Regions from separate parts of the Dactylosporangium sp. CS-033363 genome, predicted to be linked through region 2. Evidence: riboswitches for the same ligand, from Rfam matches in the RefSeq annotation. Region 2 holds a riboswitch; the other holds the start of a gene.

Region 1 (14,480 bases), 150 kb from region 2:
TGGCCTTTCGTGCTGCGCGAAGACGTCGGGCAAAAAAGGAATGCAGCTGGTCGTACCGCTACCGGGCGACGAAACCGCCGACGAACTGAGCGCTTACGCAAAATCGATCGCCGAGGAACTCGCGCGCGCACACCCGAAACTGATCGTCGCGAAAATGGCGAAGCAGCTGCGGCCGGGGAAGGTCTTCATCGACTGGAGCCAGAACAACGCGTTCAAAACGACCATCGCGCCGTATTCGCTGCGGGCGGGTTCGGTGCCGACGGTCAGCGCGCCGCTGACGTGGGACGAGGTGGAGGCGGGGGAGCTGACGGCGGTCGATTTGAGCCCTTCGGCCGTGCTGGAACGGGTCGAGTCGCTCGGCGATCTGTTGCAGTTGTGATCCGATAAGTCGGGCGCTGGCGCGCCGCGACTTATCGGATATTTCGTATCTGCCCGATTCGGCCGCTTCTTAGCGCAGCGCGTTGATCAGGCGATCGATGTGCTCCGCTGTGGTGCCGATTCCGATGCTGGCCCGGATCGCCTGGTTGGCGCCGGGCTCACAGGATGCTTCGCTCCTCGCGCTCGCCGATCGCGCGGTCGCTTGTCCGACGGCCGGCTTGCGCGTGGAAGGGGTCGCGCAATCGGCGTCTGGCGCGTGCGTGGCGCGGCTTTCGGCTTCGGCCAGCAGGCGGCGGGTCAGCGGGTGGGCGCAGAACAGGCCGGTGCGCACCCCGATGCCGTGGTCGCGGCCCAGGGTGGCGGCCAGTTCGGCCGGGTCGCGGCCGGCCACCGTGAAGGAGACGATGCCGACCCGCTCGGCGTCGGCCGGGAACAGGCACAGCTCCTCGACGTGCGGCAAGGCGGCCAGGCCGGTGCGCAGGCGGTGCAGCAGGGCCTGCTCGGTCGCGGCCAGGTCGCGGTGCTGCAGGGCGCGCAGGGCGGTGGCGAGGGCGACGGCGCCGAGCAGGTTCGGGGTGCCGGCCTCGTGGCGGGCCGGGCCGGTCGCCCAGCGGGTGGCGCCGTCGTCGGGGACGTGGGCGCTGGCGCCGCCGCCGGCGAGGTACGGTTCGGCGGCGTCCAGCCAGTCGGCCCGCCCCGCGAGGACGCCCGCGCCGAACGGCGCGTAGAGCTTGTGGCCGGAGAACGCGATGTAGTCGGCGTCCAGCTCGGCGAGGCGGCCCGGCGCGTGCGGGGCCAGCTGCGCGGCGTCCACGGCGATGCGGGCGCCGAAGCGGTGGGCGACCTCGGCGAGGCGCCGGACCGGCCACACCTCCCCGGTCACGTTGCTGGCCGCGGTGATGCTGACGAGGACGTTCGCGTTCTGTCGACGGTACAGCCAAAGCTCCAAAGCCCCGACCGCCTCCTCCGCCGACCGTGGCGCGGGCAGGCGCACCGCGTCGCGCCAGGGCAGAAGATTGGCGTGGTGCTCGGCGTCGAACGTGACGACCGTGGTGCCCTCGGGGACCGCCCGCGCGAGCAGGTTGAGCGCGTCCGTGGTGTTGCGCGTGAAGATCACCGTGTCGCCGGCGCCGCGGCCGAGGACGTCGGCGACGGTCTCGCGGGCCTGCTCGTACTCGCGGGTGCAGCGCTCGGACAGCGCGCCCGCACCACGGTGGACGCTGCCGTAGTAGGGCAGCAGCTCGGCGACGGCATCGGCCACGACCCGCAGGCACGGCGCGGTGGCGGCGATGTCGAGGTTGGCGAAGTCGACGGACCGGCCGTCGGACAGCTTGACGTCGCCGGGCGTGAGGATTTCAGACACGGGTGCACCCCAATCGTTCGCGCTTGCTCGGCACACCGCGTGCCGGGCCGTGTCATCACCCGGGGCACCCCGCCGCGAACGCGAGGGTTGCCGGCCAGCAAGCCGGGGCTGTGCGCTGGCACTCATGACCTGTCCCGACGGTACCGCGGATAGAGTTGCCCCATGAGCGAACTCCCGCCGAGTGGGACGCCGTCCTCGCCCGAGCCGGCTTCCGGGCCGCCCGCCGCGCCATCCTCGGATGCGGGGCCCTGGGCTTCCCCGAGCGCGCCGTCGCCGGGGTGGGGTTCGCCCGATCCGAGCTGGGGATCACCCGCTCAGCCGCCTGCTTCGAGTCCTTCCTCCGCGCCGCCGCAGCCTTCCTCGGCACCGCCGGCTTGGGGCACGCAGCCGGCCTCCGCGCCGCCGGGGCCTGCCTCCGCGCCGCCGCAGCCGTCGTCGGCACCGCCCGCTTGGGGCACGCAGCCGCCCGGACCCGCCTCCGCGCCGCCGCAGCCTTCCTCGGCGCCGCCCGCTTGGGGCACGCAGCCGCCCGGACCCGCCTCCGCGCCGCCGCAGCCTTCTTCGGCACCGCCCGCTTGGGGCACGCAGCCGCCCGGACCCGCCTCCGCGCCGCCCTCGTGGGAAGCGCAGCCCGCCTCCGCGCCGCCCGCTTGGGAGGCACAGCCCGCCTCTGCGCCGCCCGCGCCTGGTTCCGGGTGGGGCGCTCAGCCCAATGCCGCGCCGCCCGGTCCCGCGGCGGCGCCGCCCGGCCACGGTTGGGGCGCCCCGAGCGCACAGCCCGCGCCGCCGTCGCCCGGGCACGTCCCGCCGCCACCTGGTCATGCCACGCCGCCGCCACCTGGGTACGCCGTCACGCCGCCTCCGCCCGGTTACCCCGCCGCGCCGCAGCCCGGGCAGGTCGCGCCTCCGCCCGGTTACCCCGCCGCGCCGCAGCCCGGGCAGGTCGTGCCGCCGCCTGGTTACGGTGCCGCGCCGCCGCCGGGGCAGGTCACGCCGTCGCCTGGTTACGGTGCCGCGCCGCCGCCGGGGCAGGTCACGCCGTCGCCTGGTTACGGTGCCGCGCCGCCGCCGGGGCAGGTCGCGCCGCCGCCTGGGTATGCCGCTGGGCCGCCGTCCGGGCAGGGTCCCGCGGGGCCTGAGGCGGGTGGGTCGGAGTGGGCGCGGCCCGTGATGGGGCAGGGTGCGCCGGGGCAGGGGGCGGTGGCGCCGGTGGTGCCGGCTTCGGCGGTACCAAATGTGACTGAAGCCGCCGAACCCCAAACCGGCCAGCAGCAATATCCGACGGCGGCGCTCGCCCTGGCTGCCGCGCCCCCCGCGCGGAGGTCGGATCGGCGGCGGCTCTGGACGCTCATCGGCGTCATGGGGTTCATCGCGGCCTGCGGCGTGGCCGTGCTCGCGTTCTTCGGGTTCAACGGGGGCTGGACCGCCCTCGTCGTCGGCGTCGCCTCCGCGATCATCCCGGTGCCGGTGCTGGTCTCCTGCTTCCTGTGGCTGGACCGGTACGAGCCGGAGCCGGTGAAGTACCTGGTCTTCGTCTTCGGCTGGGGCGCGTTCGTGGCCACCGGCGTCGCCCTGGTCGTCAACACCGCCGGGTCGTACTTCGCCGAGAAGGCCGGGTTCTCCGATGCGCTGGTCGCCGTGCTCGTGGCGCCGCTCATCGAGGAGAGCATGAAGGCGCTCGGGCCGGTGCTGCTGTTCTGGCGGCGGCCCCGCGCGTTCTCCGGGATCATCGACGGCATTGTCTACTGTGGACTGTCGGCGACCGGGTTCGCGATGGTGGAGAACATCCTGTACCTCGGGTTCAAGGGGTACGGGGAGACGGCCGACAAGTCCGGGCCCGTCACCGGGGCGGCCGCGCTGGTCGGGATCTTCATCGTTCGGATCCTGATGACCGGGTTCGCGCATCCGCTGTTCACCTCGATGACCGGCATCGGGCTGGGCTTCGCGTCGCGCTCGTCGGCCAAGGCGGTGCGGTGGCTCGCGCCGATCGCCGGGCTGCTGGTCGCCATGATGCTGCACGGATCGTGGAACCTGATGTCGGTGACCGCCTCGACCAGCGCCTGGGTCCTCCTGTACGGCTACTTCGCCGTCATGATGCCGATCTTCCTCTGCATGGTCGGGTTCGCGCTGTGGCTGCGGGCCAACGAGGGCAAGCTGACGGAGCGGGTGCTCGGGGAGTACGCGCGCGCCGGATGGTTCTCGCCGCCCGAGGTCGCCGCGCTGGGCACGCTCGGGCGCCGGCTCTCGGCGCGCCGCTGGGCCAAGCGCGTGGCCGGGGACGCGGGCGCCAAGGCGATGCGGGCGTTCCAGTTCGACGCGACCCGCCTGGCGCTCCTGCGCGACGGGCTGCACCGCGGGCTGGACAAGGAGCCCAACCGGCGGATGGAGGCGCTCGCCGAAGAGCGACAACTGCTGACCGCCCTCGACGCGTACCGTCAAGTCTTCGTCGGCCGCGACCCGCAATCGCCGCGCGCGGTGTGGGACGGCGCCCGGTACCACATCACGTTCCCGGACGGCGTGGTCCGCGTGCTGGACGCCCCGCCGACGCCGGTGGTCCCGGTGCCGGTCTCCCTGGCCCCGCCGCCCCCGCCGATGTTTGCCGCGCCGTACTACAGGTAGAACGCGCCGAGCCCGGCACGACGCCGCGCCGGGCTCAGACGGAAGCGCGCGCCCGGCCCGACCCGCGCAGGGCCCAGGGCGATGCTCTTACAGGTAGAGGCCCGTCGAGTCCGGTTCGACCCGGCGGGCCGCGACCGCGTGGACGTCGCGCTCGCGGAGCAGCACATAGTCGCGGCCCTGCAGCTCGACCTCGGAGCGCTCCTCGGGATCGAACAGCACCCGGTCGCCGGAGACGATGGAGCGCACGTTGGGCCCGACGCCGACCGCGGTCGCCCACGACAGGCGCTTGCCGACCGACGCGGTCGCCGGGATGACGATGCCGGAGATGTGTCGGCGCTCGCCCTCGGCGCCCTCGAGCCGGACGAGCACCCGGTCGTGCAGGAGGCGGATCGGCAAGGCCTCGGTGGGTGGATTGCCGGGTAGATCGCCGGTGGACGCCTGGTAACCACCGGCGGGTTGTGCTGTCACGCTTGCGACGCTACCGCTTCGGTGCGTGCCAACGTCGCGCGACCCGGTCTACCGTGGGGAGTCACCGTCGCGGCGTTGGGGCGTTTGGGGAGGTACTTCACGTGGGCCGGTTCGACAAGGTGCGCGCAAATCTGCGCCGGGCCTACGTTCAGCGCCTGGCCGCGGCTCAGGCCGAGCGCGAGCTCGCCGCCGCGGAACCCGAGCCGGAGCCGGTCGAGCCGGTCCGCCATCTCGATCATGCGACCACGACAAGCCGGGACGACGCCGAGGTACCGCACGGTCTCCGCGTCGCCACCGCCTGGTCCTGGCGCCTGCTGATCCTGATCGCGGCGGCCGCCGTGCTGCTGTGGCTCATCAGCCGGCTCAAGACCGTACTCATCCCGCTCAGCATCGCCCTGCTGCTCTCGGCCCTGCTCGCGCCCGTGATGGGGGTCCTGAGCCGGCGCGTGAAGCTGCCCCCGTCGCTGGCCGCGTTCGTCGTGCTGATCATGGGTCTGGGCGCCGTCGCCGGCGTGCTCACCCTGGTCATCAGCGAGTTCGTGGCGGGCTTCCCGGCGCTGGCCGAGAAGGCCTCGATCGGCGTGCAGCAGATCCAGGAGTGGCTGACCACCGGCCCGCTGCACCTCAGCGGCCGCCAGCTGGACGCCACCTTCGACGCCGCCACCACCTGGCTCAACGACAACCGCGGCAGCCTGACCGACAGCGCCGTGAACACGGCCACGGCCACGGTCGAGTTCCTGGCCCTGATGCTGCTGATCCTGTTCGTCACCTTCTTCTTCATGCGCGACGGCAAGCGCATCTGGCACTTCGTCACGGGCATCCTGCCCACTCCGGCCCGCGACCCGATCCGCCGCGCGGGCGAGGCGGCGTGGCGCACCCTGGTCGCGTACGTCCGGGCCACCGTCCTCGTCGCCTTCATCGACGCCCTCGGCATCGGCCTGCTGCTGTTCTTCCTCAACGTGGACTTCTGGTTCCCGCTGGGCACCCTGGTCTTCCTGGGCGCCTTCGTACCGATCGTGGGCGCGACCGTCTCCGGCGCCGTCGCCGTGCTGGTCGCCCTGGTCGACGAGGGCCCGATCACCGCCCTGGTGGTCCTGATCGGCGTGATCGCGGTCCAGCAGCTGGAGGGCCACGTGCTGCAGCCCCTGATCATGGGCCGCGCCGTCTCGGTCCACCCACTGGCCGTGATCGTGGCGATCGCGACCGGCGTGGTCCTGGCCGGCATCATCGGCGCCCTGGTGGCGGTCCCGCTGGTCGCCGTGCTGAACACCGGCATCCGCCACCTGGTCCAGCACCGCAGCGAACCCCCACCGGACGCCGTGATCGTGTCATCCGAGTAGCCGGGTCAGTCGGAGAGGCGCACCCGTACGCGACGGTTGGCCTTGCCCTTGGACTCGACCTTGACGACCTGCAGGCGGCCGATCTGCGCCGTCGAGGCGACATGCGTGCCGCCGTCCGCCTGGGTGTCCAGGCCGATGATGTCGACGATGCGGATTTCCTGTTCCTCGGCCGGGATCAGGTTGGACTGGGTGCGGATGATGTCCGGCAGGGCCAGGGCCTCGTCGCGGCCCAGGACCTTCGTCACCACCTTGCGGTCGGCGACCACCTCGGCGTTGACGAGCTCCTCGAGGCGGGCCTTGAAGTCCGGCGGTACCTCCGGCAGGTTGAAGTCCATCCGCGCCTCCGCCGGTTCCATGGAGCCGCCGGTGACCAGGGCGCCGAAGTCGCGGAAGACGACCCCGCACAGGACGTGCAGGCCCGAGTGGGTGCGCATGAGCTTCGTGCGGCGATCGTCCTCGACGGCGCCGGTTACCTCGGTGTCCACCGGGGGCAGCGGATCGCCCTCGGCGGGCAGGAGGTACAGGTCGTCGGCCTTGCGGGTGCCGGCGATCCGCGTCTGGACGCCCTGCCAGAGCAGGACGCCGTGGTCCGGGGGCTGGCCGCCCCCGCCCGGGTAGAACGCCGAACGATCCAGCACGATCCCGTCCTCGGCCGACGCGTGCAGGACCTTGGCGGTCCACTCGCGAAGCGTCGGGTCGGCGAGGTCGAGCCGGTACGTGCGGCCGTGATGTGTGACACCCATGAAAGCCGACTATATGCGGCAGGTCGGCCCGGCCCAGCACTGCGAAGTAGTCATGCAATACAGAATCCGTCGACCCCGGGTTTGATACGCGTCAGAGGCTCAGCCATTCGGTCACTACCGGCGACCCGTTCGACGGCGCGAAGTACAAGCGGAACAGGCCGGTGGGCAGCGGGCGCAGGGTGAACCAGCCCAGCGCGTCGACCTCGGCCGCGCTCGGCGCGCCGCGGTGGGGCGTGAGCTCGATGCGGCCCGGGGCCGGGGGAGCGACCTGGCCGACGAGCGCCTCCTCGGTCGCCTCGACCTCGATGGTGAGCTCGCCGGCGACGAAGGTGAACACCCGGGAGGCGCCGCGCACCGCGGCCTTCTCCGGTTCGGTCAGGGTGGCCAGTTCCGCGTCGACCGTGCGCCAGGTGAAGGCCGAACGGCCGGTGGCCAGGAACGACTCGGGCACCGCGGCGGCCGAACGCACCGCCTCCCCGAGGGAGTCCAGCAGGTGATCGTCCGAGAAAGCGGTCATCCGGCCACCTCCGTGAGCAGCGGGACCAGCGCGGGGTCGCGGCGCAGGCGGTCCAGGCAGCGCTGGCGGTTGGGGCCGATGGCGCCGACGGCGATCGCGAGCTCGGCGCTGATCTGCGCGTACGGCGTCGGCGGATCCGCGAACAGCAGCGCCAGCAGGCGCCGGCAGCGCTCGGGCAGCTCGGCGAACGCGGCGCGCAGGGCGATCGCGCGCTCCTCGACGAGCAGCCAGTCCTCGTCGGTGGCGCCGGGTTCCGGGCCGTCGAGAAAGTCCACGACGCTGACCCGCTGCCGGGCCCGCAGCACCCGCAGGCACTCGTTGCGCGCGGTGGTGGCGATCCAGCCGGGCAGCGCGGCCGGCTCGCGGATGGTGGCGAGGCGCTCGACCAGCCGCAGCCAGACGGCGGCTCCGGCGTCCTCGATGTCGGCGTCCTGCAGGCGGTACCGGCGGCAGATCCCATGCACCAGCGGCGCATAGCGGGCCACGAGCGCGTCCCAGGCGGTCTGGTCGCCGCCGCGCGCTCGATCGACCAGCGCCACCAGCGTCGGGTCGTCGCGCATGACGTCCATCATCCATGCCATAGCCCACTACGGAGTCGCGACCGCGCCGCACTGATACACCCCGAATCAGGCGGCCGGTAGCTCCACGACGTGGTCGCGCAGGTCCGGCCGCGAATCAGGCGTTCAGGAACTCCGAGATCCGGTTGCGCAGGTCGGCCCGCTGGGTCCAGAGGATGCCGGGCCGGTCGTAGAGGTGCAGCTCGGCGCCCGGGATGGCCGCCGCGAGCTGCTCGGCCACCGCGGCCGGGTGCAGGTCGTCGCCGCGGCAGCCGATCACCAGGCACTCGGCGGTGACCGCGGCCAGACCGGCCCGGTCGTCGAGGGCGGCCTGCTCGGGCAGGCTGGCCAGGCCGGTGCCCAGGCCGTCGCGCATGAGCTGGTCGAGGCGCTGGCGCAGGAACGCCCACACCGGCGGCGAGTTGCGCAGCTGGGCCGGGATCTCCTGGGAGATCACGTCGGCCACCGCGGCCGCGTCGCCCGCCTCGATCGCCTCCAGCAGGGCGCTCAGCCGCTCCTGGGCGGCCGCCGGGCGCGGGGCGTCGAGCACGGCGGGCAGGAAGAACACGGCGCGCTCGAAGCGGCCGGGGTTGTCGGCGAGCAGCCGCGTCAGGGCCCCGGCGCCCATGCTGACGCCGAGCGCCCGGGTCGCGCCGGCCAGGTCGGCGATCGCGCGAAGGTCACGGGCCAGGTCGACGTACGTCCACGTGCCCCCCGGAGCCGCCGACTGCCCGTGCCCGCGGAACTGGAAGAAGACCTTCCGGCCGCGCACGGCGCTGCCCAGCGGCCGGGTCTCGGCGATGCCGCTGCCGAGGCCGTGGGCGAACACCGTGACGGGGTCGCCCTCGCCGGTGACCAGCTGCTCCAGCTCGACGCCGTGCGGCGTGGCGACCAGCTCGGTCGGCGGGGAGGGGAGCGTCGGCCGGCCGGTCTGCGGTCCCCGGGTCACGGGCGGCCGGAACCGGTCGGGGCGCCCGTCCGGCGGGGGCGGCCAGCGGAAGTCCATCACCAGGAGCCGTGGCCGTCGACCGCGTCACGCAGCGCGGGGCGGATGTCGAGCAGGTACACCGCGAAGATCCCGCACGCGATGAGCGGGAAGATGCCGAGGTAGCCCAGCCCGAGGTTGGGCGAGATCGCGGTGAGCAGCTCGCCGCCGCCGATCAGGGCGAGCCAGATGGACTTGGACATGGTGCCGATCGCCGGGAAGGCGTCGGTGCGCTGCACCACGCAGTGCAGGAAGGCGGCGGCCCCCAGCACCAGGCAGAAGATCCACACAACGATGGAGATGTAGTTCTCGACCTGGGCGTAGAAGATCGGGACGGCACTCACCATGCAACGAGCTTATGCCGAAGCCCTCCGGCCCGTGTACGACGGTGCCGGAGGGCTCCGGAATAAACCTTGTTACTTCTTGGGAGCGACCTTCTTGGCCGCCGTCTTCTTCGCGGGCTGGGCGGCGGCGGGCTGCGCGGCGGCGGGCTCCTCGGTGGTGGTCGCCACCTCGGCGGTCACGGCCTTGTTCGCCGGCTCCAGCTCGACCCGGGCCTCGGCGGTCCGCGCGGTGGTCACGACCTTCTCGCCGCGGGCGACCAGGCCGGTGTAGACGGCCAGGGCGCGGTCCTGCGCGACCTGGGCGCCCTGCTGGGCGCTGGCCAGGAAGCTGGCGGCGTTGCGCCAGGCCACGCCGCGCAGGCGGTTGAGGTCGCTGCGCAGGTTGGCGTCGGTGCCGGCCGGGCGCAGGTCGCCGACCCGGGCGCGCAGCTGGGCGACCTGCTCGGGCAGCTTGCGCAGCTGCTCGTAGGCGAGGTCGCCGGCGCCGGCGGCGGCGTAGAGCGGCGTGGGGATCTTGCGAGTGGTGGTCTTGGTGGTGGTTTCGGTGGTCACTGCGACTCCTCGTGGGAACGTGTGGGCTCGGCGTCGGGCGCGCGCTCGACCTGCGCGCCATGCGTGTTCGCGCCATCGGCTTCGGCGTCGGCCGAGTCCGAGGTGTTCCGCGCGTTCTCCCGGCGGAACGTTTCGTAGATCTGGGTGAGCGACTGCTTCTGGGCCACGGTGAGATCACTGTCCGCGGCGATCGCGGCCAGCACGTCGTGCCCCTCGCGCTCCAGCAGCCCGGCCCGCAGGTACATCAGCGGGGTCGACACCCGCAGCGCGCCCGCCAGCTGGGCCAGCACCTCGGCGCTGGGTTTGCGCAGGCCACGCTCGATCTGACTCAGGTACGGGTTGCTCACTCCGGCCTGCTCGGCGAGCTGGCGGAGCGAGATACGCGCGTTGCGGCGCAGGTCACGGATGAACCCACCCAGGTCGCGCGGCTCTTCGGTCACGCTTACAGACGGTAGCGCGAGGTGCTAGCTGGTTGCAAGCAAAGTGCTAACTCCGGCTAGCGTGAACCGGGTCACCACACCGAGCGAACCACGCCCACCTCGCGCCCGCCGCCCAAAACCGGAACCCGGCCCGGAAGGTTCACCCCGAGGCGCGCGAACGCCGACGCGAGCACCGGGAGGCGGGCCCGCATGCCACCGTCGTCGATCTTCAGCGCCACCGCGCCGACGCCGGGGACCGCGGCCGCCGCCACGCCCTCGGCCCCGCCCTTGAGCAGCAGGCCCGGCACCGCGCGCATGAGCCGCGTGTCGTCGTCACCGGCGTCGTCGCCGGAGACCAGCACGGGGTACCGCCGCATCGCATCCGCCACCGCGCGCTCCTGCGTGCCCTCGGGCGCGTGCACCAGGCGCAGGAACGACCCCGCCAGTCCGCGCAGCGAGAACGCGAGCACCGGCGCGCCGCAGCCGTCGACGCCGGTCCCGCGGATGGGCTCGCCGGCCAGCTCGGCGACGGTCGCGGTCAGCCGCTCCTGCAGCGGATGGGCCGGGTCGAGATAGGTCTCCAGCGGCCACCCGTTGGCCCGCGCGGTCCGCAGCATCCCGGCGTGCTTGCCGGAGCAGTTCATGAACACCCGCTCGCGGCCGTGCCCGGCGCGCACCACGGCGTCGCGGGCGTCCTCGGACAGCGGGAAATCGGGCGGGCACCGCAGGTCGTCCACGGTCAGCCCGGTCCGGTCCAGAAGAGCCTGAACCGCCGTCACGTGTACCGCCTGACCTCGGTGACTCGCCGCCACCAGCGCGAGGTCGGGGCCGTCCACGTCGAGCCCGGCGCGCAGCATCCCGACCGCCTGCAGCGGCTTGGAGGACGAACGCGGGAACACCGCCCCGAGCACGTCCCCGGCCCAGGCCGCGACCTCGCCGTCGGCGCCGAGCACGACGACCGACCCGTGGTGCCGGCTCTCCACGAACTCGTTGCGCACGACTTCGGCCAGCGGTTCGCCGCCGGCGTACAGGTCAGACACGGGCGATCCCGAGCAGGTCACGGGCCTGGTCGGCGCTCATCGGCGGGCGCTGGGCGAGCCGGGCGAAGCCGCTGGCCCGGGCCACGAGCTGGGCGTTGCTCTCGACCGGCTGCCCCTTCGCGTACGTCACCGTGTCCTCCAGCCCGACCCGCAGGTGACCGCCGGCGGCGAGCGAGGCCAGCAGCACGGGCAGCGAGGAGCGGCCGATGCCGGTGGCCGAGAAGGTGGTACCGGCGGGCAGGTCCTTGATCGCCGCCTCGCACGCGGCGACCGCGGCGACGGTGCCGGGCATCCCGCCGGGCACGCCCATGACCAGGTCGACGTGCACGTGCCCGCCTGCGGGCAGGCCGTGCTTGTCGAGCAGCCGGGCCAGGGTGGTGAGCTGGCCCAGGTCGAAGATCTCGTACTCGGGGACGATGCCGCGCTCCTGCATGCGCAGGTGCAGCTCGACGATGAACTCCCAGCGGTTGAGGAACACGTCGTCGCCGAAGTTGACGGTGCCCATGGTGCAGGAGGCCATGTCGGGCCGGGCGTCGAGCACCCGCAGCCGGTCGGCCTCGGGGTCGGTCACCGCGCCGCCGGTCGAGAGCTGCACGATCAGGCCGGTCGACTCGCGCAGCGCGGCCACCGCGTCGGTGAGCCGGCCCGGGTCCAGCGTCGGCTCCGCCTTGTCGTCGCGGAGGTGGACGTGGATCACACTCGCCCCGACCGCCTCGCAGTCCCGTGCCGTCGTCACCAGTTCGTCCAGCGTCACGGGCAGCGCCGGCACGTCCGTTTTGCGGTTTTCCGCGCCGGTCGGGGCCACCGTGATCAACGTCGTCGTCATCACGGTGCCGAGTTTTCCACGATGCGGGACCCGACCACGACTCCGGGTCGATCGCGGCCGTCGCCGGGCCGGACCGCGCCGATCCACGGAGGCGAAGCCCGCAGCGGTGGGGCCCGCAGCGGTGGGGCCGCGTCACGGCGCGGACGGTCCGGGCGGTCGAGGCGGCCGGTGGGCCCCGTTACGACTCCGGGTCGATCCGGGCGGTGGACGGGCCCACGCGCAGTGCCGAATCGGGGGTGAGGTTCTGCTTCACGACGGCCAGCGCGACCATGCCCAGCTCGTAGTGGCGCACCGCGGTACCGATGAAGCCGACCGGCCGCTCGCCGCCCTCCAGCAGCACCGGGGTGTGCCGGGCGGGGAGCTCGTCGGTGGCGATCCCGTCGAGGTGGAGCAGGGCGAGCTTGCGCGGCGGCCGGCCCAGGTGGTGCACCCGGGCGATCGTCTCCTGGCCGCGGTAGCAGCCCTTCTCCAGGTGTACGGCGGGCGCGGTCCAGCCGACCTCGGACGGCAGCGTCTTGTGGTCGGTCTCGAACCCGGCCCGCGGGCGGCGGGCGGCGACCCGCATGGCCTCGAACGCCCAGATGCCGGCGAGCGGCAGCCCGAGATCCTCGGCCACGGTCGGCACGAGCTGGCGGGGGACGAGGAGGTCGGCACCGTACGGCATCCGGCGCACCCAACCGCCGTAGGAAAGGCGTTCCACGGCGTAGACGGCGGTCGGGCGGGGCGGCACCGAGCCGGTGGCGAACTTCGCGTCCGGCACCGCGAGCAGGTCCGGCGGCAGCATGGGCCCGACGCCGAGCGAGATCAGGACCTCGTCCGTCTGCGGCCCGACCACCGAGAGCAGGGCCCAGTCCTCGGTGACCTCGGCCGGCTCGACCCGCATGAGGAACCGCATGCGCTCAAGGAACTGCAGCAGCCCGGGCGCGTCGGCGGTGTCGAGCCAGGTGGCCGCGCCGTCGTCGGTGAGCACGGCGTGGTGCTCGACGTGCCCGTGCGGCGAGAGCACCAGCAGCTCGGAGCCGGTCATCGGGGCCAGGTCGGTGAGGTGCTGGGTGGTGAGGCTGTGCAGCCAGCCCAGCCGGTCGGCGCCGGGCACGGCCAGGACGCCAGTGTGCGAGCGGTCGACCAGGCCGGCGGCCGTGTCGAGGGTGCGCTGCTCCTTGGCCGGTTCGCCGTAGTGCGCGACGGCGCCGGCATCGGGGTCGGTGGGATCGAGGGCGGCGACGGGGATGGCGCTCAGCATGGTGCTCCCTTGCTCGTACCGCAGTCGCCGCACACGCCGAAGAGCGCCACGTGCCCGATGTCCAGGCGGAAGCCGCGCGACTCGAGCAGCTCGCCGGCCAGCTGGTCCAGGGCCGCGGACGGCAGCTCGCGAACCGAGCCGCAGTCCCGGCACACCAGGTGGGCGTGCTGATGCTCGTCGACCGCGTGGTACGTGGGCGCGCCGTGCGACAGGTGCGCGTGCGTGATCAGCTCGAGCTCCTCGAGGAGTTCGAGCGTGCGGTACACGGTGGTGATGTTGACCCCGGCCGCCTTCCCCGCCACCTCGGCGTGGATCTGGTCGGGCGTGGCGTGGCGCAGCAGGTAGACGGCCTCGAGCACGAGCTGCCGCGGCGCGGTCAGCCGTAGCCCGCGCGACCGAAGCAGTTCCGCGAGGTCCACAGCTCCCAATCTATCCCGCGACCCGCTCCAGCCGAGCGGACAGGTGGACCTGGAGCGGCTGCCCGACGGCGGCCATGTCGAAGGTGTACAGCAGCGCGCCGTCGACGATGCCGTAGAGCCGCTGGCCGCCGCGCACCTCCTTGGCCGTGCCGGTGCGCCCGACGCCGTCCGTGGCCATCTGCCACTGGGTGGTGGTGCGGGCGACGCCGGTGTACAGCTCCACGATCCCGGTCGGCGCGCTCGTGATCACCTCGAGCTCGTCGGTCGCCTTGCCCTCGCCGTCGAGCACCGGCCGCCACCAGCCGACCTCGCGCTGCGCGGGCCGGATCGGGTTGGCGTCCTCGTCGATGAGCCACGCCCGCGACTCGTAGAACAGGAACGGCCGCCCGTCATGGCTGAACCGGACCTCCTGGCCGTAGTGGAAGCCCTCGATCGTCGGATAGTCGCCCTGGCCGCGGCCGCGCCACACCCCGACGAGCGGCAGCAGCCCGAGCAGCGCCGGGTGCAGGTCCGGCCCCTGACGCAGGTCGTGCGTCTCCTCGTACGGATACTCGCCGACCTGCGCGAGCCCCGCCCACGGCGGCTGATCGTCCGTCACCAACGCCCCCTCGACACCCGAACCGCGAGATAGATCAGCCCACCGGCCAGCGCACCCATGCCGGCGACC
Region 2 (14,480 bases):
CCGACCTGTCCGGGCTGCCGGCCGTGCGCGACCGGACCGAGCGGGTCCGGCAGACGTACGAGCGGCTGGTCACGACGGCCGAGCGCACCCAGGCCCCGCTGCGCAAGGAACTGCGCGACAAGCACGTCTCATTCACCCCGTTCTACATGGTCAACGGCATCGAGGTGGACGCCGGACCGCTGGCCCGGCAGTGGCTCGCGGGCCGCTCCGACGTCGCCCACGTGCTGCTCAACCCGCAGCTGCGGCCGCTGCCGGCGGCGGCCGAGCCGATGCACGGGTCGCAGGCCGCGCCGAGCGCCACGCCGTGGAACCTGACGCTGATCGGCGCCGACCGCGTCTGGTCCGACCTGCACACCACGGGCCAGGGCATCGTCGTGGGCAGCTCCGACTCGGGCGTCGACGGCACCCACCCGGCGCTGCGCGGCAACTTCCGGGGCGGCCCCGACTCCTGGCTGGACCCGTACGGCGCCGACACCACCCCGACCGACGGCAACGGCCACGGCACGCACACCATGGCCACGGCGGTCGGCGCGGGCGTCGGCGTGGCCCCGGGCGCCGAGTGGATCGCGTGCGAGAACCTGCCCCGCAACCTGGGCAGCATGACGAACTACCTGACGTGCCTGCAGTTCATGCTCGCGCCGTACGCCAGGGGAGCCGACCCCTGGCACGCCGGCCACCCCGAGCGCGCCCCGCAGGTGCTCACGAACTCCTGGGGCTGCCCGACGGTGGAGGGCTGCGACCTGTACTCCATGCGCCCGGCCATTGACGCCTTCACGGCCGCGGGCATCTTCTTCGTCGCGGCGGCGGGCAACACCGGGCCGCGCTGCGACACCATCACCGACCCACCGGCGAACTACGCCGCCACCCTGACCGTGGGCGCCGTGGATCGCTCGTCGCGCGTGGCCGAGTTCTCCAGCCGCGGGCCGGCGCCGGACGGCTCGCCGAAGCCCGACGTGATGGGGCCGGGCGTGGACATCCTGTCGGCTTTGCCGGGCGGCGGGTACGACGTGCTGAGCGGCACCTCCATGGCCACGCCCCACGTGGCTGGGGTCGTCGCGCTGATGTGGTCGGCGAACCCGGCGCTGGTCGGCGACATCCCGCGGACGCGCGCGATCCTGAAGGACACGGCCGGCCCGGTCCAGCTGCGCGGCGCGACCTGCGGCGGCCAGGCCAACGTCGAGGGCGCCGGGCTCGTGAACGCCTACGCGGCGGTGCAGGAGGCCCTAGCCGCAGGTCGCGCGTAGGACGCGCATCGCGTTGTCCCAGGCCAGTTTGCGCAGCTCGGGCTGGGACCAGCCGCGGCCGGCGAGCTCGGCGAACAGCGCCGGATAGGCCGACACGTCCGGCAGGCCCGTCGGGACGATCTCGGTGCCGTCGAAGTCGCCGCCGAGGCCGACAGCGTCGACACCGGCGACCCCGCGCACGTGCTCGACGTGATCCGCCACGTCCGCGACCGTCGTCGGCGGGCTGGGGTTGGCGTCGATCCAGGCCTGGCGCTCGCGGAGGAAGTCGGGGGTGTCCCACGGTACGGCGATCGCGTCCTCGACCCGGGCCAGTTCCTCGCCCCACTCGCGGCAGGCGTTGGTGAGGAAGAACGGTACAAACGTGATCATCACCAGGCCCTCGGAGTCGCGGACGCGGAGGAGGACGTCGTCCGGGACGTTGCGGGGGTGGTCGCACAGGGCGCGGGCCGAGGAGTGCGAGAAGAACGCCGGGTGCACCGAGGTGTCCAGCGCGGCGTGCATGGTGGTGTCGGCGACGTGGGCGAGGTCGCAGAGCATGCCGAGGCGGTTGAGCTCGCGGACCACCTCGTGGCCGAACGGGGACAGGCCGCCGCTGGAGGGCTTGTCGGTCGCGCTGTCGGCCCAGTCGGTGTTGCGGGAGTGGGTCAGCGTGAGGTACCGGATGCCCAGGCGGTGCAGCGAGCCCAGCACGACCAGCGAGTTGTCCAGGCAGTGGCCGCCCTCCGCACCCAGCAGGCAGGCGATGCGGCCGGCCGATCGGGCTTCTTCGACCTCCGCGGCCGTGGTCGCCAGGGCCAGCGCGGACGGATAGCGGTCGACGATGCGGCGGACGAGTTCGACCTGCTCGACGACCTGGATCGCGGCCTGCGGCTCGGGGCGGTCGTTCGGGACGTACACGCTCCAGAACTGGGCTCCGACGCCGCCCTTGGCCAGCCTTGGCAGGTCGGTGTGCAGACCCAGGCCGGACAGGTCGTCGCGCAGGTTCAGCGTCTCGCCGGGGTCGCGCACGCGCAGGCGCCACGGCAGGTCGTTGTGGCCGTCCAGTACGTCCATGTACCGACCATAAAGGCGGCCAAAGGGCAGGTCGCGAAATGCGCGTTTTGCCGCGGACATACGAACGGTCCTCATATGGTGAAGTTGGCCGACATGAGGGGGGACCCATGGGCAAGTCCAAGAAGAACAGCAGCAGCTTCGACAGCCAGGGCATCGAGCGCGGCATGCACCGCTCGGAAGACGACCTCGGCTATATGGACCAGGACCTCACCGACGACTTGACGATCACGCCCGACTCGATCATGTCGGGCGAGTCCACCAACGCGAACACGGCGACCATGCGGGCCCGCACGAAGACGCAGCAGGAGCAGACCTCGCTGCAGATCAAGCGCGGAAACCAGCCTGACATGTGACAGACGCGCCGCCGCCCGTGGCATGACGGGGGATCACGGGCGACGGCGGCACGTGTGCGGGGCAGGATCGTGGCGAACCCACGGCCCTGCCCCGCATACGTCGCTCAGCCCAGCGTCTTGGTGTAGATCCAGAACACCCGCTCGATCCGCGCGCCGACGGCCTTGGAGTAGAACCCGATCGGCCCGGCCCAGCCGATCTGCGCTGCGGACAGTCCCATGGCGCGCTGGTCGGCCAGGCACCGCCGCAGCAGCACGCGCCCGACGCCCAGCCCCTCGGCGGCCGGAGCCGTGCCCATGGGCCCGAACCAGCTCGGCCGATTCGCGCCGTACGCCGCGAAGCCCAGCACCTCGCCGCCCCGCCTCGCCACGTAGCACCCGGCGCCGGCGCGGCCCAGGGACTGCTCGACCTCCCAGGCCCAGCCGTCGCCCCAGATCCCGCGCACCCACTCCGGCACGTCCGGCCCCGCGGCCTCGACCTTGAAATCCTGCGACTCGTCGGCCTGCTCCGGGAAGGCGTCGCGCCGGGTCAGATCGGCGGTCATGTTCCAGGCGGTGTCGCTGACCTTGTAGCCCGCCCGCCGCGCCAGACAAACGGCCGGCGTGTACCGCACATCGATCCCCGGCCACGCATAACACGGCGGATTCCCACCGAGTCTCACCCGCGTCGCACCCAGCGCGCGCAGTCGCTCCTCAGCGGCGCGCAGCAGCCGCGACCCAACCCCGCGGCGGCGGGCTTCGGGCAGCACGGCGAGCAGCTCGACGTGCCCCAGACTCGGATCGGCGTCACTGATAGAAGCAAACGCCGCGCCGGTACCGTCTGAAGCTCCGACCCTCACCACCGCCCGCCCTACCGGCGGCGTGGCGAGCCTGGCGGCGAGCACCTCGCCCTCGACGGCGTCCTCCGGCAGATCGAGCGCGCGGGAAAGCAGCGCTCCAGCGCCGGCGACGTCGTCGAGATCCACGATCATTTGGTTAACATACCTAACTGTTTCGCTACGGGTCCGCCCAGGTCACGCCCTGGCGGGTTGGCGTGATCGCGCCACGGCCGGGTGCGGGATTCAGGCAAAGCACGTTAACGGCACAGATACCCTGTCGGGCGATAAGTCCGAAGAGTCGCGGCGCGCCAGCGCCCGACTTTTCGGGGCCGCACCCCGTTCGCCGACCCGCCGGATTCCCGTCGGCACCGCGATCGCCGACACCGCCGCGAGGTCGAAACCAACACGCGCGAGAGCACCGCCGCAACGCCCACGCGAGGCCATCACCGCTGCGGGGCCGCGTTGGCCGGAAACGCGAGGCCCACCGCCGCGCGAGACCACCGCCACCGCCGCGCGAGACCACCGCCGAGAGCACCGCCGCAACGCCCACGCGGGGCCATCACCGCTGCGGGGCCGCGTTGGCCGGAAACGCGAGGCCCACCGCTGCGGGGCCGCGTTGGCCGGAAACGCGAGGCCCACCGCCGCGCGAGACCACCGCCACCGCCGCGCGAGACCACCGCCGAGAGCACCGCCGCAACGCCCACGCGGGGCCATCACCGCTGCGGGGCCGCGTTGGCCGGAAACGCGAGGCCCACCGCTGCGGGGCCGCGTTGGCCGGAAACGCGAGGCCCACCGCCGCGCGAGAGACCACCGCCACCGCCGCGCGGGTGCGCGTTAGCCGGGACGCAAGACTCACCGCCACGCGAAACCACCACCACCGCCACCCGCACGGGCGTTAGCCGGCGCGCGAGACCCACCACCACCGCGCGGGCCGCGGAGGGTCGGGTCGCGGCGGTTGCGGGGAGCGTCGGGTTGGGGCGGAGCGCGGGAGCGTTGGCCGGGACGCGAGGCAGACCACCAACGCTGCGTGGGCGAGAACGGGCCGGCGTGGAGAGCGCGGGCGCACAGCAAAGCGGGCCGGCCCCGGAGGGTCGGCCCGCTCTGTTTGCAGCTGTGTTGCGGAAGGCTGGACTCAGAAGTCCATGTCGCCGCCGCCGGGGGCGGCCGGGGCCTTCTCCTTCTCGGGCTTGTCCGCCACCACGGCCTCCGTGGTGAGGAACAGGGCCGCGATCGAAGCGGCGTTCTGCAGCGCCGAGCGCGTCACCTTGGCCGGGTCGATGATGCCCTCGGCCAGGAGGTTGACGTACTCGCCGGTCGCGGCGTTGAGGCCGTGACCCGGCTCCAGGTTGCGGACGCGCTCGACGACGACGCCGCCCTCGAGGCCCGCGTTCACGGCGATCTGACGCAGCGGGGCGTCGAGCGCGACCTTGACGATGTTCGCGCCGGTCGCCTCGTCGCCGACCAGGTCGATCTTGTCGAACGCGGTCTTGCCGGCCTGCACGAGGGCCACGCCACCGCCGGGGACGATGCCCTCTTCGACGGCCGCCTTCGCGTTGCGCACGGCGTCCTCGATGCGGTGCTTGCGCTCCTTGAGCTCGACCTCGGTGGCCGCGCCGACCTTGATGACCGCGACGCCGCCGGCCAGCTTGGCCAGGCGCTCCTGCAGCTTCTCGCGGTCGTAGTCCGAGTCGCTCTTCTCGATCTCGGCGCGGATCTCGGCGACCCGGCCGTTGATCGCCTCGGCGTCACCCGAACCGTCGACGATGGTGGTCTCGTCCCGGCTGACGACGACCTTGCGGGCGCGGCCCAGCAGGGAGAGGTCAGCGTTCTCGATCTTGAGGCCGAGGGTCTCGCTGATGACCTGGCCACCCGTCAGGATGGCGATGTCGGCGAGCATGGCCTTGCGGCGGTCGCCGAAGCCGGGGGCCTTGACGGCGACCGACTTGAACGTGCCGCGGATCTTGTTCACGACCAGGGTCGCCAGGGCCTCGGCCTCGACGTCCTCGGCGATGATGGCGAGCGACTTGCCCGCCTGCATGACCTTCTCCAGCACCGGGAGCAGGTCCTTCACCGCGGAGATCTTCGACTCGACGATGAGGATGTAGGGGTCGTCGAGGACGGCCTCCATCCGGTCGCTGTCGGTCGCGAAGTACGGCGAGATGTAGCCCTTGTCGAAGCGCATGCCCTCGGTGAGCTCGAGCTCGAGGCCGAAGGTGTTGCTCTCCTCGACGGTGATGACGCCTTCCTTGCCGACCTTGTCCATCGCCTCGGCGATGATCTCGCCGACCGTGGAGTCGCCGGCGGAGATGGAGGCGGTGGAGGCGATCTGCTCCTTGGTCTCCACGTCCTTGGCGAGGTTGGCCAGCTCGTCGGCGACGGAGGCGACAGCCGCCTCGATGCCGCGCTTGAGGGCCATCGGGTTCGCGCCGGCCGCGACGTTGCGCAGGCCCTCACGGACCAGCGCCTGCGCGAGCACGGTGGCCGTCGTCGTGCCGTCACCGGCGACGTCGTCGGTCTTCTTCGCGACTTCCTTGACCAGCTCGGCGCCGATCTTCTCGTACGGGTCCTCGAGCTCGATCTCCTTGGCGATGCTCACACCATCGTTGGTGATGGTGGGCGCGCCCCACTTCTTCTCGAGGACGACGTTGCGGCCCTTGGGCCCGAGCGTCACCTTGACGGCGTCGGCGAGCTGGTTCATGCCCCGCTCGAGACCGCGGCGCGCCTCTTCGTCGAACGCGATAATCTTGGCCATTCGGCGTTGTCCTCCTGGACACTCACGATTCGCCTCGACCCCGTGGGGCCTGCGGCTCACCGCCTGCTTTCGCACCTTCGGAGCCCCACGTCGGCAGCTCCGGGCGGTCGGGCCGGATGAGCCCGCGACGACCAGCCTCAGGTGGTTGCCCACCGGAGGACTGCACCGTCCCGACCTTGGCACTCACGGGTTGCGAGTGCCAAGTCCCTGTTTAGCACTCTGGCCGGTCGAGTGCAAGCAAACGGAGAGCCCCGCGAGGTGATCCCCAGGGTTCACCCAGAGAGCGCTCTCCCAACAGGAAGCCGGCAAAGGAGGAAAAGAAATGCCGTAAAAAGGACGCAGGGCACCAGCCCTCGTCAATGAGGGCGGTGCCCCGGCGGTTGAATACGGAGACTTGGGTCAGGCGAGGAGCCGAACCCCTTCGGCCTGCGGCCCCTTCTGACCCTGCGCGATCTCGAACTCGACGCGCTGTCCGTCTTCCAGCGACTTGTAGCCGTCCATCTGAATCGCGGAGAAGTGGACGAAGACGTCCTGCCCCCCGTCGACCGCGATGAAGCCGTAGCCCTTTTCGCTGTTGAACCACTTGACGGTGCCCTGTGCCACGGTGCACTTCCTCTACTTCGGTCCTGCTGCTTACTCGGCTGGCTGTGGGGACCAGCTCCGGGTCTTCAACCACAGCCGCCGGGTCCGGGGGTGGAACCGGCGAAGGAAGACGACCGAACCGCACGGTACAGGAGTAACCACCCTGCCGACAGGCCTAAATCGGACAGCAAGGTCACGGTTCAAACAGTGGAAAAAGGTCGCCGAGCATGCCTTCTCGCAACTTTTCCTTGCAGAGTCAAGCATCGCCCGGCGACTACTCGTTAGGAACCTTCAGCACTACACGTGACGTCGTGACTGAACGACGCGGAAGCGGCTGGCGACGTAGGCACCGTCGGTGAGCGCGGCATTGGCCGCGGGATTGGCACCACTGGCGTGGAAGTCGGAAAACGCGGCCGACTGGTTCACGAAGACACCGCCGGTAAGGTTCACTGACAAATGCACACCTGCAACCAAAGCGGCCTCTTCCACGGCGTCGAGGACGTCCGGCGACGTCGAATAGACCGATGCGGTCAATGCGCCCTTCTTGCCGACCGTGTCCGCGAAGATCCGCACACTGCCGTCTGTGGAATCGGTCGCGACAACGAAGGAAATGGGACCGAACCACTCCGACCCATACGTCTCGGCGTCATCCGCGCCGAGTTTCCGGATGAGCGGTGTACGGACAGTCGCGGTCGCATAAGCCGGGTGTGAAACGTCTGAGGATTCGAGTACCGGATCGCCCACCGTTGCGGCCTTCTGGAGCCTTTCCAGAACGCCTTCGTTCACGATTGCGCCGGTCAGTTCCACGCCCTTGGCGGCATCTCCGGTGAGTGCACCGACGGCCGCGGCAATGCCTTGGGCGACGTCGTCGAGGCTCTTGTGCCCCTCGTTGGTGGCGATGCCTCCCACGGGCACGAGAATGTTCTGCGGAGTGGTGCACATCTGCCCGGAGTACAACACCAAGGAGAACCCGATGTTGCGGCACATTCCGGCGAAGTCGTCCGTCGAGTCGACCACCACGGTGTTGACGCCGGCCTTCTCGGTGTAGACCACGGCCTGGCGCGCGTTGCCCTCGAGCCAGTCGCCGAACTCGGTCGAGCCGGTGAAGTCGATGATGCGCACCTCGGGCCGCAGGGCGAGGGTCTTGGCCAGCCCCTCGCCGGGCGCCTCGGCGGCCAGCAGGACGAGGTTGGGGTCGAAGCCGGCGTCGGCGAGCGTCTCGCGGGCGATCTTCACGGTGATCGCCAGCGGCAGGACGGCCCCCGGGTGCGGCTTGACGACCACCGGGTTGCCCGTGGCCAGGGACGCGAAGAAGCCCGGGTACGAGTTCCACGTCGGGAACGTGTTGCAGCCGATGACGAGGGCGGCACCGCGCGGTACGACATGGAAGGTCTTCGACATGTGCAGCGTCTGGCCCTTGCCCGCGGGCTTCTGCCAGTCGGCCGTGGCCGGGGTGCGGGTCATCTCGCGGTAGGCGTAGGCGACCGCCTCGAGCGCCCGGTCGAACGCGTGCGGGGCGCCGGCCTGGAACGCCATCACGAAGGCCTGGCCGGTGGTGGCGTGCACGGCGTTGGCGAGCTCGAACGAGGCCTTGTGCAGCCGGTCGAGGATCTCCAGGCAGACGCCGGTGCGGGTCTGCGGGCCGGCCGCGCGCCAGGCGGGCATGCCCTCGGCCAGCGCGGCGAACGCGGCGTCGACGTCCAGGTGCGGATAGCGCACGTCCAGCTCGATGCCGAACGGCGAGCGCTCGGTGGCGACCCAGTCGGTGATGCCGGGCTGATCCTTGAGGGGAAAATCGGCGCCGAGGTACGCCCGGAAGGCCGCCTCCCCCTCGCCGGCGGCATGCTCGCCGTAGATGCGGGGGCTGGGCGACTCGGGGTAGTTGGACCAGTACGCACGCTCGGCGATCGCGGTCAGCGCCCGCTCCAGCGTGTCGGCGTGGCTGGCGAACATGGGGTGTGAGTTCTCCATGTGCGCCATCCTGCCACCGCCGAGCGGGCCCGCCGACCATGTGACGAGTTCCAGCAACGAGGCAACCCGCCCGCAAAATCACCCCATACCGCGCGAATCCCCGGACGGGGTATAAGTCCGAAATGTCGGGCTGAGGCACGAAGCCCGACATTTCGCGATCAACCCCGGCGAGGCTAAGCCAGCGCCCCCTGCCAGTTCGCCCAAAGATCGACGAACCGGAACCCCATCGCCTCGTTGATGGCGATCATGTAGGAGTTGTCCGCCGCGTTGAAGGTGTCGATCACCGTCACGGCGGGCTCCCCCGCCTGCATCCGGCGCAGGTTGGCGACCTTGGCGACGATCCCCAGGCGGTGGCCGCGGTGGGCCGGGTGGACCAGGGTGATCATCTGCCAGGCGTGCCAGTCGATGGTGCGGGCGGCCTTGATCGCGGTCCACGCGACCAGTCGGCCGCTCGCCTCGTGGACCAGCCCCGTCTCGTACCGCCGCCACCCCCAAGCCGTGTTCGCGGCGTGCTGCGCGCGGACCCGGGCCGCGTCGACGTTCTCCGGTTCGTACTCGAGCTCACCCATCGGCGACTCCGCCAGGAACGAGGAGTCCAGGGCGGCCAGGTCCTCCACGTACTCCTCGGGCAGCGTGTCGCCCCAGTGCACGAGCCGGTAGCCGGCCGCCTTGGCCAGGCCGTCGGCGTACATGCGGTCGAGGGCGGCCTCGTCCAGGTCGGCCACGACGAGCCGGCGGCGGGCGTCGAGCAGACCGTTGGTCAGGCCGTACGCGGCGGCGAACCCGCTGGACGCATCCGTCATGGGGCTGAAGCCGAACACGCCTGTGCGGCCCTCGGCGCGGGCCGCGGCCGAGGCGTGCGCGAACAGGGCCCGGCCGATCCCCCGGCGCCGGTGGTCCGGGTGCACGTTGATGTCGATGACGGCCTTGTCGAGGTTGTCGTGCCGGGGCAGGTCGACCTGCACGACCCCGACCGGCTCGGCCCCGTCCCGGGCCAGGAAGTAGCGGCGCGGCCCGCGGGTGGGCGGGACCCGGAACTGCATGTCGTACTGGTACCGGCACTCCGGCGGGAAGTCCGGCAGGTCGGCGCCGACGGACGCGCCGGCGATCGCGAACGCCGCGTCGACGGCGGCCGGGTCATCGGCGCCGACCTCGACGATCTCTAGCGTTGACTGGGCCATACCGGTGAGGGTCGCGCCGCGCGGCAGACCTCTGCAAACCATTTATGCCCGGAAATTGGTCGAGAGGACGCTCGCCAACACCTCCGGTGTTGTGGTCGCGGACCCAGGGGTCTCGCGGCGACACGTCCTCCCGCACCGAGCATCCTGAACCCCGGACTTAGGGCAGTCAAGTCAGCAAACCGACGATGCGCTCATCGATGGTTACGCACCGTACCGAACTTCTCCCCCACTCGGACGAGGGGGTCCTCGTCCGAGCATGGAAGCGCTCTCAGCCGATCAACGCTGCGTGATCGTGCCGCCTAAAAAATCATCCGAGCAGGCCGGCCGCGCGGGCCGACTTCAGCGAGGGCTTGACAGTGTGGGTCGGACCCACCCGGTCGGCCACCGCGTCGAGGGTCTTGAGCCCGTCGCCGGTGTTGAAGATGACCGTCTCCGCGTTCGGGTCGAGCTTGCCCGACTCGACCAGCTTCTTGAGCACCGCCGTGGTCACCCCGCCGGCGGTCTCGGCGTACACGCCGGCCGTGCGGGCGAGCAGCTGGATGCCCTCGCGGATCTCGTCGTCGCCGACGTACTCCATCCACCCGCCGGTCCGCCGGACCGACTCCAGCGCGTAGACCCCGGCCGCCGGGTCGCCGATGTTGAGCGACTTCGCGATGCCGGTCGGCTTCACCGGGGTGATTTCGTCGGTACCGTCATGCAGCGCCTTCGCGATCGGGTTGCACCCGGCCGACTGGGCGCCGAACACCTTCCACTCGGTCGCGGGCACGAGCCCGATCTCGACCAGCTCGGTGAACGCCTTGTCGATCTTCGTGAGCAGCTCGCCGCTGGCCATCGGGATGACCACCTGGGCCGGGATGCGCCAGCCGAGCTGCTCGGCGACCTCGTACCCGAGGGTCTTGGAGCCCTCGGCGTAGAACGGCCGGACGTTGACGTTGACGAACGCGGTGTCCTCGAACTCGTCGGTCTCGGTGAGCTCGGAGCAGAGCCGGTTGACCTCGTCGTAGGAGCCCTCGATGGCGACGACCTGCCCGCCGTACACCGCGGTCATGACGATCTTGCCGGGCTCCAGGTCGGCCGGGATGAACACGGTCGACGGGACGCCGGCCCGGGCGGCGTGGGCGGCCACGGAGTTGGCGAGGTTGCCGGTGGAGGCGCAGGAGTACCGCGTGAAGCCCAGCGCCTTGGCCGCGGTCAGCGCCACGGAGACGACCCGGTCCTTGAAGGAGTGGGTCGGGTTGGCCGAGTCGTCCTTGACGTACAGCGGCGCCGTGAACCCGAGCTCCTTGGCCAGCCCGTCGGCCTTCACCAGCGGGGTGAGGCCCGGGTCGAGGGTCACGCGGGTGGCCGGGTCGATCCCGACCGGCAGCAGCGGCGCGTACCGCCAGATGTTCTTGGGCCCCGCCTCGATCTGCTCCCGGGTCACCGTGGCCAGCGCCGCGGCGTCGTAGCCGACCTCGAGCGGGCCGAAACACTCGTAACAGGCGTGCTGGGCGGCGAGCGGGAACGTCGCGCCGCAGCCGCGGCAGACGAGGTTGCGGGCCGGGGAGTCGGTGAAGACGCTGAGCGTCGAGGTCATGGCGGAGGCCTTCCTCTCATCTTTCCCACGCGCACGGACGTGCGCGCGAGACGGATTTGGCACCTACCGCGACGGACCTCTTCGTTGAGCAAAGAACGTCGCAGGGGTTGCCGGGGCTTCATCGGGCCGTGTCCCTCTGCCCCTCTGGATGAGGTATTCAGTTGTAACGCCAGTCTAAGGGGCCTTACCGACGACTGGGTATGAGTCATCTCACGACGTGGACGAGGCTAGGTTTTCACTCATGCACCCGATCGCGGCGGACTGGTTCGCGCGGCGCACCTCCCGCTGGACCGACTGGCCGGCCGACGAGGTGCTCGCGGCGAAGGGCGACACCCGGGTCAGCGTGGTGCTGCCCGCGCTGGACGAGGAGCCCACCGTCGGCGAGATCGTGGCCGGGGTGCGCACCCTGGGCCCGCTCGTCGACGAGCTGATCGTGGTCGACTCCGGCTCGGTCGACCGCACCGCCGAGGTCGCCGCGGCCGCGGGCGCCACCGTGCACCACCGCGACGACATCCTCCCGGCCGTCGGCTCCCGCCCGGGCAAGGGCGAGGTGCTGTGGAAGGCGCTGGCCGTCACCAAGGGCGACATCCTCGTGTACGTCGACGCCGACTTGACCGACTTCCGCCCGCACTTCGTCACCGGGCTGCTGGGGCCGCTCCTGACCGACCCGGCGACGCTCATGGTCAAGGCGTTCTACGACCGGCCCCTGCTCGACGTCTCGGCGGCGGGCGGCGGCCGGGTCACCGAGCTGGCCGCGCGGCCGCTGCTCAACGCCCACTTCCCGGAGCTGTCCGGGGTGGTCCAGCCGCTGGCCGGGGAGTACGCGGCGCGGCGCTCCCTGCTCGAGTCCCTGCCGTTCGCGGCCGGCTACGGCGTCGAGACCGGGCTGCTCATCGACGCCTGGCGGGCAAACGGCCTCGACGCGGTCGCGCAGGTCGACCTCGGTCAGCGCACGCACGGCCACCAGGACACGGCCGCCCTGGGCCGGATGGCCGCCACGATCCTGCAGACGATCAACGCCCGCCTCTCCCCCAGCCACGCCCTCTGGCCGACGCTGACGCAGTTCGAGCGACAGGATTCCGCCGTGGTACCGCACGAGACAGCGGTCGCCCACCCCGACCGGCCGCCGATGTGCTCGATCGACGGCTACCCGGACTCCTCCGAGTAGCCCGCGCGAACGCGAACAGCGGGCTGCCCGGACTCTCCGAGATAGCCCGCGCGAACGCGAAACAGCGGGCTACGCGGACTCCTCCGCGTAGGCCGGCACGAAGCGCCACAGCTGGACGGTCGCGACTCCCGCCCCGAGGATTGCCACGGCGAGCGCGGCCCACTCGGCGGCCAGCAGCCACAGCGGGGTGTCGATGACGGCCACGGGATCTTCGCCGGTGACCGAGCCGATCGCGATCACCACGGCGACCAGGAGCATCAGGACCAGCAGCAGGACCGACGTGAGCCGCAGCACCCAGCCGCCGGTGCGCCCGCCGAGCCGGGCCAGGGCCACGCTGCCGGCCGCGATCACGGCCCCGAACGCGCTGGCGATCGCCCCGAGCAGGGTGAAGATCTTCGCGGTCTGCGCCTCGACCGGGCCCCGCGTCAGGTTCGAGCTCTGCGCGAAGTGCGTCCACTCGTAGAGGTGGTGCTGGTCGTAGTACAGCCCGGCCGCGAGGGCGGCGAGCCCGGCGGCCAGGACGCACGCGCCCCCGAGGGCGGAGATCCGCATGGACGGGCACCCTACCGGTCGGTAGGGCCCCGTCCAATGCCTGTCAGCTCACGACGTCCTTGCGCAGGAACCGCCACCAGGCCAAGGAGAAGAACACCGTGGCGTAGGTCAGGGACGCGATCGCGCCCTTGACCAGGTCATCGGTCTGCATCGGGCTGGAGAGCAGGCCGAGCCAGGCGTCGGCGTAGTGGGTCGGCAGGACCGTCCGCAAGTTTCCGAGCGCGGTGATCTGGTCGAGGATGTTCGACAGGATCTGCAGCAGCACCGCCCCGCCGACCGCGCCGAGCGGGGCGTCCGTCGACACCGACAGCAGGAACGCCAGCGAGGCGACGACGAGCAGGGTGATGCAGAGGTACCCCACGATCTCCGCCAGCCGCACCACGCTCGTCCCGGCCGCGATCTCGCCCCCGATCGGCGCGCTCAGCGGCGACCAGCCATAGCGCAGCGTGCCGGCCACCAGCGCCGTCACCACCAGCGTCAGGATGGCGGCCAGGCTGTAGAGCAGCGAGACGGCCAGCTTGACGGCCAGCAGGCGGGAGCGGGGCACGGGCATCGCCAGGAGGTACCGCAGACTCCCCCAACTCGCCTCGGACGCCACCGTGTCGCCGTGGAACAGCGCGACCACCACGACGAGCAGGAAACCGGACGAGACCAGCAGGGTGAAGAGGGTGAAGTTGGGCCCGCCGCTGGTCGCCAGGTCGGACAGGCGGGAGAACTCGCCGCCCCCGCCGCCGTTGTCGTCGCCGCCGCTGCTGTCGAGCTGGAACGCGGTCAGGATGATCAGCGGCAGCAGCACCATGAAGGCCAGCGCCATCTGGGTGCGCCGCCGGGACCCCTGCCGCTTGATCTCCGTCCACAGCGAGAGGGTGGCGCCGGGGCGGTACCCCGCCGCGCCGCCGACGATCTCGGACTTCGTCGCCGTCATGACCGCTCCCCGCTCGCCTTGGTGTCCCCGCCCACCAGGGACAGGAACGCGTCCTCCAGCCGCCGCCGCGGCGTGACCCGGTCGATGCCGACCCCGGCCCGCACCAGCGCCGCCACCACCTCGGCCCGCGGCGTGCCGTCGATGTCGACGACCAGCCCGCGCCCGCCGGACCAGGCCACCGAGCGGACGCCCGCGAGCTCGCCCAGCACCTTCTCCGCTTCGTCCACATCGGACACGTCCAGCTGCACCGTGGGCGAGTCGCCGACGATGTCGTCGACCGGACCGGCCGCGACCACCTCGCCGCGGTG

The links. A riboswitch is a leader RNA that binds a small molecule or an ion and turns the genes downstream of it on or off. The one in region 2 is predicted to bind S-adenosylmethionine.
Region 1: it holds a riboswitch for S-adenosylmethionine, as region 2 does, so the genes downstream of both, ACQPZ4_RS03060 (aminotransferase class V-fold PLP-dependent enzyme) here and thrC (threonine synthase) in region 2, are expected to answer to the same signal.

The regions. Positions count from the first base shown of each region.
Region 1 is NZ_CP192032.1:655,426-669,905, forward strand. It holds gene ligD (non-homologous end-joining DNA ligase) at 1-379, shown strand, start outside; gene ACQPZ4_RS03060 (aminotransferase class V-fold PLP-dependent enzyme) at 449-1,732, opposite strand; SAM riboswitch class IV at 1,756-1,871, opposite strand; gene ACQPZ4_RS03065 (PrsW family intramembrane metalloprotease) at 2,978-4,360, shown strand; gene ACQPZ4_RS03070 (GroES family chaperonin) at 4,448-4,756, opposite strand; gene ACQPZ4_RS03075 (AI-2E family transporter) at 4,930-6,168, shown strand; gene ACQPZ4_RS03080 (alanyl-tRNA editing protein) at 6,174-6,911, opposite strand; gene ACQPZ4_RS03085 (hypothetical protein) at 7,003-7,428, opposite strand; gene ACQPZ4_RS03090 (RNA polymerase sigma factor) at 7,425-7,988, opposite strand; gene ACQPZ4_RS03095 (alpha/beta fold hydrolase) at 8,104-8,994, opposite strand; gene ACQPZ4_RS03100 (DUF2516 family protein) at 8,991-9,317, opposite strand; gene ACQPZ4_RS03105 (hypothetical protein) at 9,387-9,866, opposite strand; gene ACQPZ4_RS03110 (helix-turn-helix domain-containing protein) at 9,863-10,306, opposite strand; gene ACQPZ4_RS03115 (asparaginase) at 10,378-11,325, opposite strand; gene ACQPZ4_RS03120 (3-keto-5-aminohexanoate cleavage protein) at 11,318-12,151, opposite strand; gene ACQPZ4_RS03125 (YgfZ/GcvT domain-containing protein) at 12,330-13,394, opposite strand; gene ACQPZ4_RS03130 (Fur family transcriptional regulator) at 13,388-13,822, opposite strand; gene ACQPZ4_RS03135 (FABP family protein) at 13,824-14,411, opposite strand; gene mtfM (small membrane protein MtfM) at 14,408-14,480, opposite strand, start outside.
Region 2 is NZ_CP192032.1:502,091-516,570, reverse strand. It holds gene ACQPZ4_RS02415 (S8 family serine peptidase) at 1-1,244, shown strand, start outside; gene ACQPZ4_RS02410 (dipeptidase) at 1,224-2,297, opposite strand; gene ACQPZ4_RS02405 (hypothetical protein) at 2,405-2,650, shown strand; gene ACQPZ4_RS02400 (GNAT family N-acetyltransferase) at 2,755-3,618, opposite strand; gene groL (chaperonin GroEL) at 4,598-6,217, opposite strand; gene ACQPZ4_RS02390 (cold-shock protein) at 6,617-6,820, opposite strand; gene paaN (phenylacetic acid degradation protein PaaN) at 7,097-8,770, opposite strand; gene ACQPZ4_RS02380 (GNAT family N-acetyltransferase) at 8,944-9,951, opposite strand; gene thrC (threonine synthase) at 10,259-11,527, opposite strand; SAM riboswitch class I at 11,541-11,682, opposite strand; gene ACQPZ4_RS02370 (glucosyl-3-phosphoglycerate synthase) at 11,769-12,695, shown strand; gene ACQPZ4_RS02365 (hypothetical protein) at 12,765-13,247, opposite strand; gene ACQPZ4_RS02360 (ABC transporter permease) at 13,291-14,172, opposite strand; gene ACQPZ4_RS02355 (alpha/beta fold hydrolase) at 14,169-14,480, opposite strand, start outside.